2 regions of the Castellaniella hirudinis genome follow, and region 2 is predicted to be linked to the other one. Evidence: predicted binding sites of a transcription regulator. Region 2 holds the regulator's gene; the other holds the start of a gene.

Region 1 (7,176 bases), on a different contig from region 2:
GCTGGCGGTGACTTCATTCAGGATTTCGGTGATCTTGCCGCGGCATTGTTCAAAGGCGGTACGGCCGCGCTCGGTCTTGAACATCGCGCGCAGGACTTCCTTGCCGTACTGGACGTGGACTTCGAATTCGTCCTGGGCGATCTTCTGGACCGCCTTGCCGATGGGCTGGAACAGGCCCGTGCCGTCGCAGATGCCGAAGGTCACGGCGAACGAGGCCAGGAACTGGATGCGTTCCATGCACAGGAGCGCGACGATGAACAGGTAGATGGCGTTGTAGGTTTCCTGGTCGTTCTCGCGCTGGCCGCGGGCGTAGTCATAGCTGACTTCGAAAGCCTGGTTGAAGACTGCGCTGACCACGTGCAGGCGGCTCATGGCCTCCTTGACCGACAGGATCTCGTTGAGGATGTCGTCCGGGTTGTCGAAGCTGTTGCGGACGATTTCGGAATAGGTGGCGGCGTGGACGATCTCGTTCTTGGTGATTTCCACCCAGCCGGACCAGGCTTCGCTGCTGGTGCAGACCGGGGCCAGCACGGCGGCGATGGAGCGCGAGGCGACGCTGTCGGCCTCCCATTGCCAGGCCAGGGTCTTGACCATCATGTCGTAGGTGTGACGGTCGCAGGTCTTGAACTGCACATTGCAGGTCGAATAGTCGAACTCGTTCTCGTCCCAGTCCTGGTTCTTCAGCGTCTTGTAGAGCTTCCAGATTTCGGGATAGAACTTGTTGATCGTGTCGAACAGGCCCAGGTCCTGGCCCAGGATGATTTCCGGGAAGGTGTAGTCGGACTTTTCGGTGTTGAAGATCTTGGTGGGCAGGGCTTGAGTCATTTTCGGTTCGTGCCGTAGGCGGTCGAAGACCCCGGAACGGGGTCCGGGGCCGGGAGATGCGTGTCGATAGGGCGGCCAGCACGCCCGGATGGGCGGGCTTGAGGCCGGCTTGAAGCGGGCCCCCGGAGGGGCCTTGTCACCTTACATCGTGCAGCTTTCGCAGACGACCTTGTCCTCGATGTGGTCATGGATGCTGCCGGCGTTGTCCAGCGTCTTGTCCGATGCCACGTTCGAGTTGTAGTAGTAGCGGGTCTTCATGCCGTACTTCACCATGGCGAAGTAGTGGGTCAGCAGTTCCCGGCTGGAGACCTTGTCGTCGTCCTTGATGCGGCGCCACAGGTCGGCCGAGATCCCCTGGTCGGTGAACTTCTGGAACACCGCGTAGGCCTTGATCATGTCGACTTCGGAAATGTCCCAGGCCGACTGGTAGAAGTAGGCCGGATTGTCGCTGTCGGGCGCGGCCCAGCGGATCGTGACCGAGCCGTCGGTCTTGTTCAGCGTGATGTCGCGCACGGGGTAGAGCGAATTGGGCTTGCCCAGCGCCTTGGAGGACGATTCGCCCGGCATGTACGCCACCAGGCAGGAATGGCCGATCCCGCCGTTCTGCATGATCTCGGTGCGCAGGGCTTCCCAGTCGTAGCAGTTCTGGAAGTCGCCCAGTTCGTCGACGTTGCGGTTGTAGGTGTCGATCGGCAGCCAGCCGTCAGGCCAGCGGGTCTTGTGCATCCAGGGCGCGACGCCGCGTTCCTTGCTGATGCGCAGCGAGGCCCGGATGGCGTGGTACATGTGGCGCTCGGCGATGCGGTGCAGTTCTTCGCGGCCCTCGGCGGTGTCGTAGCGCAGGCCTTTGCGCGCCATGTGGGTGGCCACGCCCATCAGGCCCACGCCGGCGTTCATGCGCGCCTTGGCGGTCACGGCCACGTGGGGCAGCACGTAGTGCGAGTTGAGGATGCAGTAATCGATCATCTTCAACGTCAGGTACATCGCCTCCTGGTAGGTCTCGTCATCGGCCTCGCCGATGGCGTCATAGGCGATGGCCCCCAGAGAGCACAGGGCGATTTCGGGTTCTTCGTGAACCTCGACCACGCGGGCGACCCGGCCGCCCTTGCCCGGCTCGTCGGACAGGATGTCGTCGCCCGCCTTCAGTTCGCCGGCGAAGATGACGCGCGGCAAGGTGGAGTCGGCGACCGCGACGGTCAGCGCGGCGTTGAAATTGAAGGTCTGCGTCGCGCCGTCGGCCAGTTCGACCGTGATCAGGCCCACTTCCTGGTTGGAATACAGATCCTGCATGTCCTGATAGGGACGGTTGGGCTCGCTGATTTCCAGGCACAGATTGCTGGAGTGGATGGGTTCCTTGAAGGGCGTGTGGCGGTTCATCTCGTCGATGTTGGCCAGGTAGGCCACCCCGGTTTCCAGCGCCTCGTTCAGCGAGGTCAGGATCAGGTCGCGCGGCTTGAAGGTTTCTTTCTTGAAGGACGGATCGCGTTCCAGGCGCTCGTATTCGCGCTTGAAGGCGGCCGAGTCGGGGCCGAAGAACAGCCGGGTCAGCTCGGGGGCGGTGCGCACGTTGAACGAGAAGGCTTCCTCGTTGCGGGCGGCCTTTTCGGCGAACAGCTTGTTGGTGACCAGCGCGTAGTGCAGGTCGCGGTTCTTGCGGTCTTCGGTGCTGCGCGGGTTGCGCAGGTAGGCGATGACCTCGGCTTCGGGGTCGAAGCCGGAATAGTAGGTGGTGCAGGCGCCGCCGCGTCCGGCCTGCATATTGGCGTGGACGGCTTTGCCCAGGGAGGCCAGGTAGGGCAGCTTGCCCTGGTGCTGGATCAGGCCGCCGCGCACCGGATCTCCTTTGCTGCGGGTGATCAGGTGGCTGCCGATGCCGGCCGAAGCGGCCGTCATGCGGTAGGCGATGTGGTCGCCGATGGCCAGGGACGCTTCGTTGTCATCCACCACGTACAGGCAGCACGAGGCGAAGCCGCGCAGCTTGGTGCCCAGGTTCACGTAGTTGGGCGTGGGCGCCGAGATCCGCTTGGCGGAGAATTCGGTGTAGAAGCGGCGCACCAGGTCGATCCGGCGCTCGGCAGGTTCGTTTTCCGACAGGGCCATGGCCATGCGCATGTAGACGAACTGCTGGGTTTCGTATTCCTGGCGGGTGACGCGGTTCTGCAGGCTGTACTTTTTGCGGATGTAGTGCAGCGAGAAGTGCGGCGTGTCGTAGTCCTGCTCGTGGTTGATGAAGGACTCGATCTGCTCGTATTCGGCGTCGGAGTAGTGCATGCGCACCATCACCCCGTCGGCGATCATGTGCTCGTGCAACGCCTTGACGGTCGGGATGCCGGCGCCGTGGATGATCTTGTGCAGATGGGACGCGTACAGCCGGCCGGCCATCAGGTAGTAGGACCAGGTGTCCTTGTCCAGGCAGTTCTGGATCAGTTTTTCCTGCAGATCGGCGGTCGAAACCGTCTCGGGCATGGTGCTGACGGCCTGCAGGACGATGCTGCTCCAGTCGACCTTCTGGCCCAGATTGGCGGCGGCCCAGCGTCCCCAGCCGTTGAGCTTGCTGGGGATATAGGGTTCGATGCGTCCGTCGCGCTTGACGATGTTCTTGATCACAGCGGGCTGTCCTTGGGGAGTGGCTTTGTTTTCTACATGTAGTGCAGCTTCAAATCATAAACACAATATATGGTGTGATCAAGCGCGGTTTCAAATTTCCTCACTGTAACGTTTTGAGGGTTTCAGAGGCCCCCGCGACGTGATACCCTGGACCGCTTTAGAGGCGTTGCGGCGTGTTTTCCGCGCCGCGCAATCCCTGGATCTCACCGCCTGGGCCCGTCCCGTACGGCTCGCCCGGGCACCCCGTGCGTCATCCCATGAATCGAATCGTCCGGTTGCTGGCTGCGTCGGCCTTGCTGGGCGCCGCCGGTCCCGTACCGGCCCAGGCCTGGCAGCCGGCCGATCCGGCGCTCATCGATCTGGCCCCCCAACGCTACGCCGTCCCTGACGTGCCCCGCGACATCGCGTCCGACGTGCCGCCGGACGCGGGCGTCGGCGCATCTGATCCGGACCCGTCCCCGGGCATGCGCTACGACCTGCTGCTCCTCGACGGCTCCGCCATGGTGGGCTACGGATACCGGCCGGACGGGACCCGCTTGCGCTGGTTCGGCGGACCGGCCGATGCGGTAGCCGGGCCGGGCGGTCTCGGCCCCCTGGCCTCCGGCGGCCTGGATACCTGGTCCCTGGGGGCGCACAACTGGCGTTACCGCAGTTCCGCCGGATATCGCGTGACGCTGGGCAATACGGGGTCGGGCGCACCGGACTGGGGACGGTCCGTGCGTCTGGCAGGGGTGGGCGTGTCCCGGTCCGTGCCCTCCGGGCGTCTGCAGGCTGGTTCCTGGGACTATGCCGTGGCGGCCGGCGCCCTGGACGGCACGGCCGGCCGCGCCGCCGCGGCGGGTGATCTGGCCTATGGCCCGATGGGGGTCGATGCCGCCACGCGCTATGCGCTGGATCGCGACCTGACCCTGGGGTCGCGGCTGCAAAGCGCACAGGATATGACGGCGCTGGGCCTGGGCGGCGAATACGCCATGGGCGGGGCGGGCGCCTGGCAGTTCGGGGCCTCCCGGTCACGTCAGGCGCTGGCCGAGGGCTGGCGCCGCCATCTGGGTTATACCCTGGGCCTGGTGCCGGGCCTGGATCTGTCCTGGGTGAACGCGCGCCAGGGGCCGGGCTACGCCGATCTGGCCACGTACGGTGGCGACGCCGGCTGCGACTGCGTCAGCAACCAATGGCAGATCGATTGGGCGGCAGGCCGCTGGGGTTCGATCAGCGGCTCGTTCGAGCGGCGGGTGGACGCCGGAGGCGGGCTGGACGAACGGGTCGGCCTGACCCACGGTTTCCGTTACGGCCCCTATCTGCGGGTGCGCCTGGAGACGAACCGCAACCTGAGCTCCGGGGACTATGGCCTGGGGGCGCGCTTTTCCTTGCCGCTGGATTAGCCGCACGGGGGCGCCGGCCTCAGGGCTCCGCCCTGCGGGGCGAAAAATACGCCTGCAGGTGTTCGATACAGGCTTTGACCTTGGCGGAGTTATCCAGCCGCTGCGGGTAGACCGCCCAGATGCCGGCGTTCTGCCGATAGCTCGGCAGGATGTGGACAAGCGCGCCCGTCTCCAGATGCTTGCGGGCATCCCAGAGCGAACGCAGGACGATGCCGTGGCCCGCCAGCGCCCAAGCCAGGGCGATCTCTCCATGATTGGTGATCAGGGAGCCGCTGACCTTGACGTTGGTGATGACGTCCTTGCGCGACAGCGCCCAGAGGCCCACCGGGTGGTCGCGTTCACGCACGATCAGGCAATTGTGGCGCGTGATATCCAGCAGTTTCCGGGGCCGGCCGTGCCGTTCCAGGTAGGACGGCGCGGCACACAGAATGCGATGGTTGTGCGCCAGAGGGCGGGCGATGTAGTTCGGATCAATCATGTCCCCGATGCGGATGTCCAGGTCGTACTGCTCCTTGGCCATGTCGACCAACTGGTCGAGGATGTCGAGCTTGACTTGGATGGCAGGGTGGCGCAGGGAAAAATCGGCCAGGGCGGGAGCCACGACCTGGCGGCCGAAACCCATGCTGGTCGAGACTCGCAGCACGCCTCGGGGTTCGCTCTTGAACTGGGCGATCCGGTCGTGCAGTTGTTCCACGTCTTCCAGGATCCGCAAGGCCATGGCATGGGCCTGTTCGCCCTGTTCGGTGAGCGCCACCTGGCGGGTGGTGCGGTGGAACAGCAAGGTGTCCAGCTCGGATTCCAGCAGCTTGATGTGCTTCGTGATGTAGGCGGGGGAACTGCCCAGCATCCGCGCCGCCTGGGAAAAATTCTGCGATCGGGCGGCTTCACAGAACACCCGCAGCGCGTCGATGGTCAGGTTTTCTTTCATGGTACATAAAAACTGTTTTAACGAAATGGGAATTGTAGGACGGAAATCTTCTTTATATATTCCCTGGGAAATCAGAAATGAAAAAGCCGCGGCTGATGGCCTCAGGGTCCGGATCGCGGCGTGCAATGGGCAGGGGGGTATCCATGGATTTGACGCGTCTTTCTCTCGAGCAACTGAGCGGCGGCCTGCGCCGGGGGGAATGGTCTGCCGCCGACCTGGCGCGGTGCTGTGCGGACAACCATCAACGGCATGAACCGGTTCTGCAGGCTTACAAGACCTGGAACGGCGAGGGCGCTGCCGTCACGGCGGGCCTGGCGGATCAGTTGCTGGCGCGCGGTGTCGATCTGGGGCCGCTCATGGGCTTGCCGGTGTCGGTCAAGGACTTGTATGCCGTGCGCGGCCTGCCCACCTTTGCCGGTTCGGTCGAGGCGCTGGGGGCGGCCTGGGAACAGCCTGGTCCGCTGATGGCCGGGCTGGAGCGCCAATTGGTGCCGGTCATGGGCAAGACCCATACCGTGGAGTTCGCGTTCGGCGGCATCGGCGTGAATGCCCATTGGGGTACGCCGCGCAATCCCTGGAAGGTCGCGGAGCATCGCATTCCCGGGGGCTCCAGTTCGGGAGCGGGCGTCTCGCTGGCGCAGGGTTCCGCCGTGCTGGCCCTGGGTACGGATACAGCAGGTTCCGTGCGGATTCCCGCCTCGGTGACTGGCCAGGCCGGTTTGAAGCTGACGCATGGCCGCTGGCCGCAGGAAGGCATCGTGCCCCTGTCCCCCAGCCTGGATACGCCGGGCATTCTGGCGCGTTCGGTGGAGGACCTGGTGTTCGGCTTCCGCGCCATCGAACAGGGCTTGGGCCGTGCGCCGGCGCCGATCATCGCGCCGGAGGCGCTGTCCGGCCTGCGCCTGGGCCGGGTGGATGCGTTCTTCCTGGACGGGGCCGATCCCGCCGTGGTGGCGGTCTACGACCGGGCCATGACGCAACTGGCGGCCCTGGGCGCGTCCGTGCGCGGTGCTGAATTGCCTGGCTGCAACGACGCTTACGATATCTTCCGTCAGGGCGGGCTGGCGGCCCCCGAGTTCTGCGCCTTTCTGAAGGCCGAGCTGCCCGGTCGGATGGATCGCCTGGATCCGGTGGTGCGCTTGCGCGTCGAAGGCGCCGCGTCCTTGTCTTCAGTCGATTATCTGCTGCGGGTGCGTGCCCTGCGCGAGGCCGCGCAACGGGCGCTGCCCGTGTTCCGCACGGCGGACGTGCTGGTGACGCCGACCGTGGCCGTCACGCCGCCGCGCCTGGACGCGCTTCAAGACCCCGAGGCCTACCGCCACGCCAATATGCTCGTGCTGCGCAACACCAGCATTGCCAATCTGCTGGGCCTGTGTGCCGTGACGTTGCCGATCGGGCTGGATGCCCAGGGCCTGCCGGTGGGGCTGCAGTTGA
Region 2 (7,176 bases):
GCGGATCGCGTCTTTCATTTCGGTCTCCTTGGTCATTCGAATCGTCATGGAAGCGGCGTCTCCTGGCGCCGCCTGTGGAAAGGTGCGCTGACGCTCAGCGCTGCGGCTCAGTGGCCGCCACCACGATCCGCTGCTCACCCAAAGGGCGGCAGACTGCGTGGATCACGTCCCCGGCCTTCAGATAATGCTTCGTCGCCATCCCCACCCCCGCCGGGGTGCCGGTCGTGATGACATCACCGGCGCGCAACAGGAAAAACCGTGACAGATACGCGACCAATTCCGGCACTTTGAAAATCATCCCGTTGGTATTCGAACGCTGCCGAACCTGGCCATTGACCTGCAACTCCAGCAGGAGATCCGCAGGATCGGGGACCTCGTCCTTCGTCACCAGCCAGGGGCCCAGCGGCCCGAAGCCAGGCGCACTCTTGCCGATGGTCCACTGCCCGGCATAGCGCGATTGCCACGCCCGGTCGGTGAAGTCGTTCGACAGACAATAGCCGGCGACATACTCCAGGGCTTGGCCGGCTTCGACCTGCCAGGCATCCCGCCCCATCACGACCGCCAGTTCGACCTCATAGTCCACTTCAAGACTGCCGGGCGGCAGGCGTAGGGGATCGTCCGGGCCGGCAATGCAACTGGGTGCCTTGTTGAAGACCAGGGGGTGCTGTGGAATCGGCAAGCCGGCCTCGGCGGCATGATCCGCAAAATTCAGACCGATCCCGATCAGATTGCCGACGCCCGCGATGCAAGGCCCGATCCGGACTCCGGCATCGACCCTGGGCAAGCGGGACAGGTCCAGGGCGCTCAAATGCGCCAGGGCTTCGTCGGACAAGGCCGCCGCATCAATGTCGCCCACGACCGAAGACAGATCGCGCCCGATGCCCTCGGCGTCCAGCAGGGCCGGCCGCTCATGACCCGGATTGCCGTAACGAAATAATTTCATTGCAATGCCCCAAAATGTTCAGCCTAGCCGATCATAAGGCCTGCCATGAAATTGTCTACATTAGTGTAAACACCAGAGCATACAAATAAAGACAGAACGAGGCATCGTTACAGATCACAACAGGAGACTGCACCCAGGCTATCGTGGCGGCTGTCCTGAAACAGCTCGACCAGGAATAGCGGCGGCCCGGCATTGAAAAAGCCCTTGGTTCCATCGGGAACCAAGGGCTTTGATGTGTCCTGGCGGACAAGGGGGGATTCGAACCCCCGATACGCTATTCACGTATACACGCTTTCCAGGCGTGCGCCTTCAACCACTCGGCCACCTGTCCTGCACGCCCACACGCCATAGCGGCAGACGAAGTCCGCTATTCTAACAGAATAATGCCAGATCCGTCAGCCGCTCTCTATCGAGCGACATCCGGCGATCAGGCCGCGCCCAACCCCCCGGACACCGACACGCCCACGCCGCCCACCATCCGTTCAACGTAGCGAGCGATCAGATCGATCTCCAGATTCACCGGCGAGCCGACCTCCAGGTTGCGCAGGGTCGTGACCTGGACGGTGTGCGGGATCAGGTTGATGGAAATTTCGGTGCCCTCTTCCTGGTCGTCCACGCGGTTGACCGTCAGGCTGACGCCGTTGACGGTGACCGAGCCCTTGTACGCCAGGTATTTCGACAGATGAGCGGGGACGATGATGCGCAGCTCGGTCGATTCCGCCACGGCTTCGAAGCAGGTGACGCGGCCCACGCCGTCAACGTGGCCGGATACCAGATGCCCGTCCAGGCTGTCGCCCAGGCGCAGGGCGTGTTCCAGATTGACCTCGCCTGGCCGGTCCAGGCCGCAGGTGCGGTCCAGGCTTTCGCGCGACACATCGACTTCGAAGACATCGCCATCGAGGACAACGGCCGTCATACAGGCCCCCTGGATGGCGATCGAATCCCCCAGGCGGGTCGCCGCCAGCGGCAGGCCGCCGGCCTGGATCGACAGGCGCACGCCTGCATCCTCGCTGTCTCCCAGGGGGCGAACTTCGGTGATGCGGCCCACGGCCGCGACGATACCAGTGAACATGAAGCTATCCTTTATTCATTGCATGCAAACCGAAGGCGCAGCGTGGGGGCCATTACAATCCGCACGCCTGGACCAGCGCCTGCCAGCGCCCCGTATCACGCAAGCGCAGCCGCATGTCCGGGGACAAGGGCTGGACGTCCAGGAATTCATATCGATAGGCCTGGTCCAGGCCCGCAATCGGGGTCGGCAGCGCCGCCAGGCCCTGGCCGTCGCCCAGGATACTGGGCGCCACGTAAGCCACCCACTCGTCGACCAGCCCCGCCTGGATCAGCGCACCCTGCAGCCGCGCGCCGGCCTCGACATGGACCTCGTTGATCTCGTGAGCCCCCAGCCAGCGCGCCAGCGCCTCCAGGGACAGGCCGCCATGATCGTCTGCAGGCAGCACGATGACGCGCACATTGCGCGCCGCCAAGCGGGCGGCCTTGCCGGCGTCGGGCCGTGTCGTGAAGACCCAGACCGGATCGCCATTGATGATCCGGGCCTGCTCGCCCAGCACGAATTGCGTGTCCAGCACCGCGCGGATCGGCTGGCGCGGGGTCTCGACCGCGCGCACGTCCAGCATGGGATCGTCGGCCAGGACCGTGCCAATGCCGGTCAGCACCATGCAGGACCGTGCCCGCCAGCGATGCCCGTCCTCGCGCGCGGCGTCACTGGTGATCCACTGCGAGCGGCCGTCCGGCAGGGCCGTATGCCCGTCGAAGGACGAGGCGGACTTGAGCCACAACCAGGGCGTGCCGCGCGTCATCCGGGCAAAGAAACCGGGGTTCTGCGCCAAGGCGTCTTCGGCGAACAGGCCGACGTCGACCTGGATGCCGGCGGCTCGCAGCCGGGCGATCCCGCCGCCCGCCACCTTGGGGTTGGGGTCCTGCAGCCCGATCACGACTCGCGCGACACCGGCTGCGACCAGCGCATCGGCGCACGGCGGCGTGCGGCCGGTATGGCTGCACGGTTCCAGCGTGACGTAGGCCGTCGCGCCACGCACGGCCACGCCCCGGAGGGCGGCCTCGTGCAGGGCCTGGGCCTCGGCGTGCCGGTCGCCTGCTCGCTGCGTGCTGCCCTCGGCCAGCCAGCGACCGTCGCGCACCAGGACACAGCCGACACGAGGGTTCGGGCTGCTGACGAACAGGGCCTGCTCGGCCACCGTCAGGGCGCGCCGCATCCAGCGGTGGTCTTCGGTGGAGAAAACAGGGCCCCCACGCTGCGCCTGCGGCTTGCTGCCCCCCGAGGGGGCGTCTTCCATCTTGGGGCGGCCCGGCGATGGAAGGGGGCCCCCACGCTGCGCCTGCGGCTTGCTGTCCGGCGATGGAGGGGAATCTTCAACCCGGGTCATCGGCATCATCCGCGCGGCGGAATTCGTCGATGGCCTGGACGAATTCGCGCAGATCCTCGAAGCTGCGATAGACCGAGGCGAAGCGCACATAGGCCACGGGATCAAGCTGGCGCAGTTCCGACATGACCAGCTCGCCCACGTGGTCGGACTGGACTTCGCGCTGACCGCTGGTCAGCAGCCGTTCCTGGATACGCGCGACAGCAGCGTCCAGCGCCGTCGCGCTGACCGGACGCTTGCGCAGCGCCAGAGACATGCTGCCGTGCAGCTTGGACGGATCGAAATCCGCCCGGGTTCCGTTTCGCTTGACGATGGCAGGCATCATCAGATCGACCCGTTCATACGTCGTGAAGCGCCGGTCACAGGCCGTGCACCGGCGGCGACGACGGATCGTGTCGCCTTCCTCGGAAACCCGGGAATCCACGACCTGGGTTTCGGCGCAATTGCAGAACGGACACTTCATCTGCGCTGCGGGCGCCCGCAGGCGCCCGTTCCGGTTGGGTTAGCGATAGACCGGCAGGCGCGCGGTCAGTTCGTTGACCCGCGCGCGCACTCGGGCGACGTTGTCGGCATCATTGGGATTGTCGAGCACGTCGGCGATCAGGTTGCCGGTGAGTTCAGCTTCGGCTTCCTTGAAGCCGCGCGTGGTCATGGCCGGCGTGCCCAGGCGGATGCCGCTGGTCACGAAGGGCTTTTCCGGATCGTTCGGGATGGCGTTCTTGTTGACCGTGATGTGGGCCTCGCCCAGAACGGCTTCGGCGACCTTGCCGGTGATGCCCTTGGCGCGCAGGTCGACCAGCATCACGTGGCTTTCGGTGCGACCCGACACGATGCGCAGGCCGCGCTTGACCAGGGTGTCGGCCAGCACGCGGGCGTTGGCGGCAACCTGGGCGGCGTAGGCCTTGAATTCGGGTTGCAGGGCTTCGCCGAAGGCCACGGCCTTGGCGGCGATGACGTGCATCAGCGGACCGCCCTGGATGCCGGGGAAGATCGAGGAATTGATGGCCTTTTCGAATTCGGCCTTCATCATGATCACGCCGCCGCGCGGGCCGCGCAGGGACTTGTGCGTGGTCGAAGTGACGAAGTCGGCATGCGGCACCGGGTTGGGATAGACGCCGCCGGCCACCAGGCCCGCATAGTGGGCGATATCCACCATGAACAGGGCGCCGTTGTCGTGCGCGATGCGCGCCATGCGCTCGAAATCGATGTGCAGCGAATAGGCCGAGGCGCCGCCGACGATCAGCTTGGGCTTGTGGGTGCGCGCCAGTTCTTCGAGCTTGTCGTAGTCCAGGACCTCGTTGGCGTCCAGACCGTAGGAATGGAAGTTGTACAGCTTGCCGGACGCGTTGACCGGCGAACCGTGCGTCAGGTGGCCGCCTTCGGCCAGGCTCATGCCCAGCACGGTGTCACCCGGCTTCAGGACCGCCATGTACACGCCCTGGTTGGCCTGGGAGCCGGAGTTCGGCTGCACGTTGGCTGCCTCTGCGCCGAAGATCGCCTTCAGGCGGTCGATGGCCAGTTGTTCGACCACGTCCACGTACTCGCAACCGCCGTAGTAGCGCTTGCCGGGATAGCCCTCGGCGTACTTGTTGGTCAATTGCGTGCCCTGGGCCTGCATGACGGCCGGGCTGGCGTAGTTTTCCGAGGCGATCAGCTCGATGTGCTGTTCCTGGCGGGTGTTTTCCTGCTGGATGGCGGCCCAGATGTCCGGGTCAGTCTGATCGATGGTGCGGGAACGGTCAAACATGGGGTAGTGGTCCTGAAGGCAGAGAGGTCAGAGGGGTATAACGAAACCGAATCATTCTAGCGCGAACCCCGCGCATCTACAGAGTGTGCAGGCGGGGGTTCAGGGTGTAGGTGCCGGTCAGGGACGCCTGAGCCAGCACATGGCCCCGCATGGCCTCCAGGGCCTGCGCGCCGGTGAAGCGGCCGGCCACGCCCAGCTCGGCCACGTCCAGCGCGTAGACCGTGAAGACGTAATGGTGGGCGAGCGAGTCGTTCCAGGGCGGGCAAGGGCCGTCGTAGCCAAAGTAATCGCCGTTCATGTCACGGTCGGCCGCAAACCAGCCGGTGTAATCGTTCAGGCCCTGGCGGGTGCCGTCCAGGGACAGCGGACCGGCCTTGCCGCGCGGCGTAATGCCGTTGGAATAATCGCCCTCGGCGATGGCGCGCGCATCGGGCGCCACGTCCACCAGCACCCAATGGAAGAAGTCGGTGCGCGGCAGGTCGGCCGGGACTTCGCGGCCTTCCTGGTTGACGTCGTCGGGCCGCGTCGGCACGTCCGGATCGACGCACAGAATCGCGAAGGACCGCGTGCCCTCGGGCACATCCGACCAGGCCAGGTGAGGATTGCGATTGCCGGCCAGGGCGATGTGGGTTTGCGCATCGATCCGCCCAAAGGCATTGCGTTCGGGAATGACCCCCTGATTGGGGAAAGAGTCGCTATGCAGTTTCATGGGGGTCCTCCGTGGGTGCTTCGGGCTCAGGTCAGGGTGACCCGGGCGAACTTGCGCTTGCCGACCTGCATCACATAGGTGCCCGCCGGCAGCAGCAGGGACTTGTCCTCGACGCGGTCGCCATCGATGCGCACGCCGCCCTGTTCGATGTTGCGCTGGGCTTCGGATGCCGAAGCCGTCAGCCCCGCTTCGCGCAGCGCCTTGAGGATGCCCATGGGCGCAGCCCCGGCGGTGACTTCGGGCATGTCGTCCGGGATCTCGCCGTCGCGGAAGCGGGCGTTGAACTGCTCCAGCGCACGCGCGCCGGCGCCGGCGCCGTGGAACCGGTCGACGATTTCGTCGGCCAACATGACCTTGATGTCGCGCGGATTGCGGCCGGCGGCGATTTCCGCCTGCAAGGCGCCGACGTCCGCCAGTGAGCGGAAAGACAGCAGCTCGAAATAGCGCCACATCAAGGTGTCGGAGATCGACATCAGCTTGCCGAACATGGAATCCGGCGCTTCGGTGATACCGATGTAGTTGCCCTTGGATTTGGACATCTTTTCGACGCCGTCGGTGCCTTCGAGCAAGGGCATCGTCAGGACGCACTGCGGTTCCTGACCGTATTCCTTTTGCAGTTCGCGGCCCACCAGCAGATTGAACTTCTGGTCGGTGCCGCCCAGTTCGAGGTCGGCCTTCAGCGCCACGGAATCGTAGCCCTGCAGCAGCGGATACAGGAATTCGTGCACCGAGATCGGCACCCCGCCCTTGAAGCGGCGGGTGAAGTCGTCGCGTTCCATCATGCGGGCCACGGTGTAGCGCGACGCCAACTGGATCAGGCCGCGCGTCCCCAGGGGATCGCACCATTCGGAGTTGTAGCGGATTTCGGTGCGGTCCGGGTCCAGCACCAGGCTGGCCTGGGCGTAATAAGTCTTGGCGTTTTCGCGGATCTGTTCCGGCGTGAGCGGCGGACGGGTGGCGTTGCGGCCGCTGGGGTCGCCGATCTGCGCAGTGAAGTCACCGATCAGGAAGATCACGGTATGCCCGAGATCCTGCAATTGGCGCATTTTGTTCAGGACCACCGTATGGCCCAGATGGATGTCGGGCGCGGTGGGGTCCAGGCCGAGCTTGATGCGCAGCGGCGTACCGGTGGCGCGGCTGCGGGCCAGCTTGGCGGCGAATTCGGAGACGACGAGCAATTCGTCGCAACCCCGCTGGGCCACACGCAGATCTTCGGCGATCCGGAGGTCGACGGGGTCGGAGGGGGACGGCATGATATACGTTTTTACCAGAAAGGGAACAAAAAAATTGAAAAATCGCTCGAAAAAACGACAGGTATGCGCTAGCATAACGTGCCACCGCAGCTTCTGTACAACACATTCGACGCCACTCCAGGCGG

What was found. Region 2 encodes NrdR, which represses ribonucleotide reductase genes. Its sites were predicted from a motif close to CACNANATNTNGTG; they were not measured.
Region 1: a site for NrdR is predicted at 3,494-3,507, ahead of ACFO0J_RS06600 (ribonucleoside-diphosphate reductase subunit alpha). Genes of this name have one in related genera too.

Annotation. Positions count from the first base shown of each region.
Region 1 covers NZ_JBHSDY010000003.1:307,039-314,214, forward strand. The annotation lists gene ACFO0J_RS06595 (ribonucleotide-diphosphate reductase subunit beta) at 1-825, opposite strand, end outside; gene ACFO0J_RS06600 (ribonucleoside-diphosphate reductase subunit alpha) at 967-3,432, opposite strand; gene ACFO0J_RS06605 (fimbria/pilus outer membrane usher protein) at 3,690-4,814, shown strand; gene ACFO0J_RS06610 (LysR substrate-binding domain-containing protein) at 4,834-5,742, opposite strand; gene ACFO0J_RS06615 (amidase) at 5,886-7,176, shown strand, end outside.
Region 2 covers NZ_JBHSDY010000001.1:153,095-160,270, forward strand. The annotation lists gene ACFO0J_RS00785 (M20/M25/M40 family metallo-hydrolase) at 1-48, opposite strand, end outside; gene ACFO0J_RS00790 (fumarylacetoacetate hydrolase family protein) at 95-943, opposite strand; tRNA gene ACFO0J_RS00795 (tRNA-Ser) at 1,184-1,274, opposite strand; gene ACFO0J_RS00800 (riboflavin synthase) at 1,371-2,015, opposite strand; gene ribD (bifunctional diaminohydroxyphosphoribosylaminopyrimidine deaminase/5-amino-6-(5-phosphoribosylamino)uracil reductase RibD) at 2,068-3,255, opposite strand; gene nrdR (transcriptional regulator NrdR) at 3,332-3,805, opposite strand; gene glyA (serine hydroxymethyltransferase) at 3,845-5,089, opposite strand; gene ACFO0J_RS00820 (YbhB/YbcL family Raf kinase inhibitor-like protein) at 5,166-5,798, opposite strand; gene tyrS (tyrosine--tRNA ligase) at 5,825-7,051, opposite strand.